One region of the Lysinibacillus sp. IITD104 genome, then DNA from elsewhere that is predicted to be linked to it. Evidence: a T-box and tRNA genes for the amino acid it is inferred to sense, from the RefSeq annotation. Region 1 holds a T-box; the other holds one or more tRNA genes.

Region 1 (3,487 bases):
ACCTTTGACCACACTACAGTAAAACCATCGAGTAACCATAAACATGAGTTTTTGTGTTCACAGTTGTCTCTAACTCTATTGTATGCTGTTCTGTCATAAAATGAAAAGGATATACACCGTTTCACAGAAGATATTTGAATTATTGAAATTGTAGTAAACTATTTAACTTAAATCAAGTTTAACATACTTTTACGGAAATATATGACTTTTCCCTATTAATTATTATACTTCATATAGAAGGTTTTACAGAAGTAAAACATAAAAAAAAGATGTCACAACATGTATTCCACATTTGTAACATCTATTACATATATTATTCAGAAAAGAAAGGTTTAATTCACCATTCGTTGCGCTTCTTGTAATTGATATGCTCGAACTTTTCGAGGTAAGAAACGACGAATTTCATCTTCATTGTAGCCAACCTGCAGACGTTTTTCATCTAAAATGATTGGTCTACGTAATAATCCAGGATATTCCTGAATTAATTCATATAAACGCTGTAATGGTAAACTTTCAACGTCCACATTTAATTTTTGGAATATTTTCGAACGAGTAGAAATAATTTCATCTGTTCCGTCTTCTGTCATACGTAAAATTTTTTTTATTTCACTAATGCTGAGTGGTTCAGAAAATATATTACGTTCTGTATATGGAATTTCGTGCTCCTCTAACCAAGCTTTCGCTTTACGACAAGAGGTACAACTTGGTGATGTAAATAGGGTTACGATCATTCTGACACATCCTTTCATTTCAAAATCATTATCTATAAACCAGAACCAGTGTGTTAAATTAGAATTAATGTAATGTAAAATACACAGTACCATTATACAGTACTCTGCTGTATTTGAATATAGTTCCAATAAAAAAAGTCTGAACCTATCCCTAAATATTCTGTCTATTTATACAGCTTTTTAATGTAGTGTATTTTCTTCAAGCTTATGTGCTACTACTACCATTCCCACTTTTAGAGCATTTTAAACATCCAAACATCTATCTTAGTTGTTCTCATTTAAGAAAAATAAACGAGAAAATTGTCATTCCGACGTGTACACCTCAATAATTTTTTAATAAAAAAATATAAATTTATAACAAAATTACATAACAAAAAAAGCATATAATTTTTTCTCGAAAAAAAACACCGTCAAAAGTCTGACTTTACACAAAGGAATCTTTATAATATAATTTTTTGCAATCAAATCAATTTGAACAATTTAAATTGAGAAAAACGCTGACGAAGAGTAGTACATATGCTAATTCACGTATAGAGAGTCTGTGGTTGCTGCAAACAGATCGTGGATGCATGTGGAATGGACTTCCGAGTTAGCTTTGTGAACGCTACTTGAAGCTATTAGCAAAGCTCGTCCCTTCACGTTACGAAGCTGAGTGGCCTTTTTAGGCAAGCTGGGTGGTACCGCGGATTCAAACATCATTCGTCCCTTCATTAGAAAAAATCTAATGAGGACGCATGATGTTTTTTTGTCTTCATCACCAAGTTGAAAGGTGAAGACAACGCTGTGACACAAGTTACAGCAATTGAATTCGAGGAGGAATTTTTTAATGACAACTATTTTTTCTGGCGTACAGCCTACAGGTATCGTAACATTAGGGAACTATTTAGGAGCATTCAAGCAGTTCCCGGCACTACAAGATGAAGGAAACGCTATTTATTGTATCGTTGATCAACATGCCATCACTGTTGCACAAGATCCTAAAGAATTACGAGAAAGTATTCGTAAGCTTGCTGCTACCTACATTGCTACTGGCATTGACCCTAAAAAATCGACATTATTTATTCAATCAGAGGTGCCAGCGCATGCTCAGGCAGGATGGATGTTACAATGTGTTGCGTCTATCGGTGAGCTAGAACGTATGACACAATTCAAAGATAAATCACATGGTAAGGAAAGCGTATCTGCTGCTCTTTTAACATATCCACCGCTAATGGCTGCAGACATTCTACTTTATAACACAAATATTGTCCCTGTCGGCGATGATCAGAAGCAGCATATTGAGCTAACTCGTGACCTTGCAGAACGCTTTAACAAACGCTTTGGCGATGTTTTAACGATTCCAGAAATTCAATTACCAAAAGCAGGTGCACGCATTAAATCCTTACAAGAGCCAACAAAGAAAATGAGTAAATCAGATCCAAATACGAAAGCGACAATTCGCTTATTAGATACTGCGAAAGACATTGAGAAAAAAATTAAATCAGCTGTAACTGACTCTGACGGCATCGTTGCATTTGATGTGGAAAATAAACCAGGTGTTTCAAATTTATTGACAATCGAATCAGCTATTTCAGGGGTAGCCGTTGAAGATTTAGTCAAAAAATATGAGGGAATTGGTTATGGTGGATTCAAGCAGGGTGTAGCAACAGCAGTAATTGAACACCTAACACCTATTCAAGAGAAATTCTATCATCTAGTAGAATCATCAGAATTAGATGTCATTCTAGATGAAGGTGCTGAAAAGGCGAATGCGATTGCTAGTACTACATTAAAACGTATGGAAGATGCTATGGGTCTTGGTCGCGCACGTAGCTAAACTTACGGCTTGTCTGAGGATCGATCAAAGCCCAAATCAAGCACAACTGCGCAGATGATGATACAGGCTCCTACCGCCATATAAAATTCTGTTGTTTGAAAAATAAATTTGAAAACAACCTTCCATGAATAACCTAGTGTGCGGTAATTTAAATACAATATGAGATTCCCTACAGAGAGGATCATTAAGCCATAACTTACTAAAAATAAAAAGAGACGAAACATAGTAATGGCATCCTTTCTATTTCTTCTTACTTATCATTTATTCACAAAACTATAAAAAAAGACGTCAGCCATTTAAATTTGGCTGACGTTTTTTTATGTTTATCTATTATGCTTCATATTTTTTGAATAGGAGACTTGCATTATGACCACCAAAACCAAGAGAATTACTCATTGCATATTGAATATTTGCTTCTCTTGCTTCGTTTGGAACATAATCTAAATCACATTCAGGATCAGGATCTTTTAAATTGATTGTAGGTGGTAAAATCCCTTCTTTAAGGGCTAATGCTGTGAAAATAGCTTCCACACCACCTGCTGCTCCTAATAAGTGACCCGTCATAGATTTTGTTGAGCTCATTGCAAGGTTATACGCATGATCACCAAAAGCAGTTTTCACAGCTTGTGTTTCGAATAAATCGTTATATGGCGTACTTGTACCATGGGCATTAATATAATCAACTTGTGATGGCTCTACGCCACCATCTGTTAATGCTTGCGTCATCGCACGTGCTGCACCTTCACCCTCTGGAGCTGGAGCCGTAATGTGATGCGCATCCCCAGTTGCACCATAACCTAAAACTTCAGCATAGATTTTGGCACCACGAGCTTTTGCATGTTCATATTCTTCTAAAATGACAATACCCGCTCCTTCTCCGATAATAAAGCCATCTCGGTTTTTATCGAATGGGCGACATGCAGCTTGTGGATCTTGATTT
Region 2 (3,487 bases), 530 kb from region 1:
GGGAAGCCGATGAATTAGTATCGAAGCATCTGGGTATTGCTGAGGTATTGCTTACCCCTAATTCGAGCTTTATCAATGAAACGGTTAGCTCCCTCGGTTTCAGAGAAAAATACAATCTAAATATCATTGGTATTAATCGCAAGGGTGGTTATAAACTTCAGGATATGGTATCTCACAAATTAAAATTTGGAGACGCAATATTAGTACAGGGAGCATGGGATGAAATTCTTTTGTTAGCAAGAGAAACACAGGATGTCGTGGTTGTAGGCCAGCCGAAAGAACACGCAAGTGTGGCAGCGGCTACAGGCAAAGCTGGAATTGCGGGGATTATTATGTTATTCATGATTATTTTGATGGCATTTGAAATTTTTCCTGCTGTAATCTCTGTGATGATTGGTGCCGTACTGATGATTTTAACAGGTTGCTTGAGAAACATGGAAGATGCCTATAGCAATATGAATTTTGAAAGTATTGTGTTAGTGGCTGCTATGTTACCAATGGCGACAGCGTTAGAAAAAACAGGAGGCATGACCATTTTATCTGATGGTATTATTAATGCTTTAGGTGGTTTCGGACCATATGGTGTACTCATAGGGATTTACATTTTGACAGCCATTTTTGGTCAATTCATTAGTAATACGGCAACGGCAGTATTGTTTGCCCCCATTGCCATGAGTGCTGCCATTGCCATTGAGGTTAGTCCCACAACATTTATGATTGCAGTCGCAGTCGCAGCAAGTATGGCGTTTGCTACGCCAATTGCTTCCCCCACGAATGCACTGGTAATGACGGCAGGGGGCTATAAATTTATGGATTTTGTAAGAATAGGGATACCGTTACAAATTATTATGTTTATTGTGATGATGATAGCCATCCCGTTCTTTTTCCCATTTTAAAAACTCGGTTTCTCTACCGAGTTTTTTTGTTTTTTTAAAGATCTATTATTTTTTTGTAGGAAATTATGATAAAATTATTTTCTAGTTCATGGTCTAACATTGAACTAGCTTGTGATTAGTTTTTATAGTTATTAATATAGGAAGTTTTCCGTTGATAATAAAAAAAATAAAGTTTTTTATTAAAAAGTGTTGACCTTTTAAAAATAAGGGTGTAGTATTATACAAGTCGCCAGGGTGACACGCTAAAACAAAGCAAAACTAGTTTTGAAAGAATAAGTCTTTCAGCTGAATAAGTGAAGTGATGATGGCAAAGAGGTCACACCCGTTCCCATACCGAACACGGAAGTTAAGCTCTTTAGCGCCGATGGTAGTTGGGGGCTTCCCCCTGTGAGAGTAGGACGTCGCTTCGCTTATTTTTTGTGGAGGATTAGCTCAGCTGGGAGAGCACCTGCCTTACAAGCAGGGGGTCGGCGGTTCGAGCCCGTCATCCTCCACCATTTTGGTCCCGTGGTGTAGCGGTTAACATGCCTGCCTGTCACGCAGGAGATCGCCGGTTCGATCCCGGTCGGGACCGCCATTATTATTGCCGGTGTAGCTCAGTTGGTAGAGCAACTGACTTGTAATCAGTAGGTCGTGGGTTCGACTCCTATCGCCGGCACCATTCCCTTGGAGGGGTAGCGAAGTGGCTAAACGCGGCGGACTGTAAATCCGCTCCTTAGGGTTCGGCGGTTCGAATCCGTCCCCCTCCACCATTTTAGGGGCATAGTTCAACGGTAGAATAGAGGTCTCCAAAACCTTTGGTGTGGGTTCGATTCCTACTGCCCCTGCCAGGTATTGAGGTACTCGTTCATATACAGCTATTATAAATTTATATAGTGGCGATTGTGGCGAAGTGGTTAACGCATCGGATTGTGGTTCCGACATTCGTGGGTTCGATTCCCATCAGTCGCCCCATTTTAACATTGGGGTATAGCCAAGCGGTAAGGCAACGGATTTTGATTCCGTCATGCCTAGGTTCGAATCCTAGTACCCCAGCCATTTTTTCTTTTTTTATGAGCCATTAGCTCAGTTGGTAGAGCATCTGACTTTTAATCAGAGGGTCGAAGGTTCGAGTCCTTCATGGCTCATCATTTTTTAATTAATATGCGCCCGTAGCTCAATTGGATAGAGCGTCTGACTACGGATCAGAAGGTTATGGGTTCGACTCCTGTCGGGCGCGCCAATAAATTCATGTTTACGGAATGTAGCTCAGCTTGGTAGAGCACTTGGTTTGGGACCAAGGGGTCGTAGGTTCGAATCCTGTCATTCCGACCATCTTTCATGATAAATGGGGCCTTAGCTCAGCTGGGAGAGCGCCTGCCTTGCACGCAGGAGGTCAGCGGTTCGATCCCGCTAGGCTCCACCATTTTAATATTTTTGGAGGTATACCCAAGTCTGGCTGAAGGGATCGGTCTTGAAAACCGACAGGCGGGTAACACCGCGCGGGGGTTCGAATCCCTCTACCTCCTCCATTTTCGGGTCAGTAGCTCAGTTGGTAGAGCATTAGATTGAAGCTCTAAGTGTCGGCGGTTCGATTCCGTCCTGACCCACCATTATTGCGGGTGTAGTTTAATGGTAAAACCTCAGCCTTCCAAGCTGATGTCGTGAGTTCGATTCTCATCACCCGCTCCAAAATGGGCCTATAGCTCAGCTGGTTAGAGCGCACGCCTGATAAGCGTGAGGTCGATGGTTCGAGTCCATTTAGGCCCATCATTATTCCGAAGTAGCTCAGTTGGTAGTAGCACCTGACTGTTAATCAGGTTGTCGCAGGTTCGAGTCCTGCCTTCGGAGCCACGGCCCGTTGGTCAAGTGGTTAAGACACCGCCCTTTCACGGCGGTAACACGGGTTCGAATCCCGTACGGGTCATCAAGCATGTAGCACAGATGTGTGTTACATGCTTTTTTCTATTCTCCTTTAAGTATATTCTCCTTTTTCATGTTGTTGAAAAAAGATCACTAGCAGAAAAAGACCTTTTAGCAAGGTAGAGGTAGATTTCCGTTCTGCCAGCTTCCTTTCCAGGCGGCGTCCGATGAGCCGCTTCACTCACTTACGTTCGCTCCAGGGTACATCTGTGACGCTAAATCCCCCTCGGAGTGACGCTGGCTCCTCTCCAATCAACCATTCTGTAAAGTGTCTTTCCTTTTTTCATAGTAGCATAGCGATCAAAAAGCCCATTATCTATATTCTCAGAGAGGATAAGCTCTTATCTTCAATGTGGAGAAGGGAATGAGTTACAACAGCCATCCATAAGTGAATACCTACAATTTATTTGTGTGGATAAATGAGGAAGACTACTTATTGCCGGGGTTAGTCAGACAGAGACTAGCCCCAGCGCGAAAGTAAAGCGTCAGCAGCATGTAAGTAGCCTAAAATGAAAAGACTTTTATCTTTCACAAAATTCTATTGATTGCTTTGCTGCAACACTATGAAGGTTACATGATTAATGTAGTCTTTTTATAATAATTAGGATCTCTCTCCCTTACATTCTCTTACGAAAGAGAGTCTATAGAGTAAATTTGAACAAACTATTTCATATATAAAATATGTATGT

Evidence for each region. The T-box of region 1 lies ahead of trpS (tryptophan--tRNA ligase). A T-box ahead of a tRNA ligase gene usually reads a tRNA of that ligase, here a tRNA-Trp.
Region 2: it encodes a tRNA-Trp, which carries the amino acid that the T-box ahead of trpS (tryptophan--tRNA ligase) is inferred to sense. The anticodon was not compared.

What each region holds. Positions count from the first base shown of each region.
Region 1 covers NZ_JBAHYH020000001.1:3,763,582-3,767,068, forward strand. The annotation lists gene spxA (transcriptional regulator SpxA) at 333-728, opposite strand; T-box leader at 1,220-1,441, shown strand; gene trpS (tryptophan--tRNA ligase) at 1,558-2,547, shown strand; gene V1L66_RS19120 (hypothetical protein) at 2,550-2,771, opposite strand; gene fabF (beta-ketoacyl-ACP synthase II) at 2,878-3,487, opposite strand, start outside.
Region 2 covers NZ_JBAHYH020000001.1:4,291,310-4,294,796, reverse strand. The annotation lists gene V1L66_RS21775 (SLC13 family permease) at 1-896, shown strand, start outside; rRNA gene rrf (5S ribosomal RNA) at 1,191-1,306, shown strand; tRNA gene V1L66_RS21765 (tRNA-Val) at 1,318-1,393, shown strand; tRNA gene V1L66_RS21760 (tRNA-Asp) at 1,398-1,473, shown strand; tRNA gene V1L66_RS21755 (tRNA-Thr) at 1,482-1,557, shown strand; tRNA gene V1L66_RS21750 (tRNA-Tyr) at 1,565-1,648, shown strand; tRNA gene V1L66_RS21745 (tRNA-Trp) at 1,653-1,726, shown strand; tRNA gene V1L66_RS21740 (tRNA-His) at 1,775-1,850, shown strand; tRNA gene V1L66_RS21735 (tRNA-Gln) at 1,860-1,934, shown strand; tRNA gene V1L66_RS21730 (tRNA-Lys) at 1,951-2,023, shown strand; tRNA gene V1L66_RS21725 (tRNA-Arg) at 2,042-2,118, shown strand; tRNA gene V1L66_RS21720 (tRNA-Pro) at 2,134-2,210, shown strand; tRNA gene V1L66_RS21715 (tRNA-Ala) at 2,226-2,301, shown strand; tRNA gene V1L66_RS21710 (tRNA-Ser) at 2,315-2,407, shown strand; tRNA gene V1L66_RS21705 (tRNA-Phe) at 2,413-2,488, shown strand; tRNA gene V1L66_RS21700 (tRNA-Gly) at 2,494-2,567, shown strand; tRNA gene V1L66_RS21695 (tRNA-Ile) at 2,572-2,645, shown strand; tRNA gene V1L66_RS21690 (tRNA-Asn) at 2,653-2,729, shown strand; tRNA gene V1L66_RS21685 (tRNA-Glu) at 2,731-2,802, shown strand.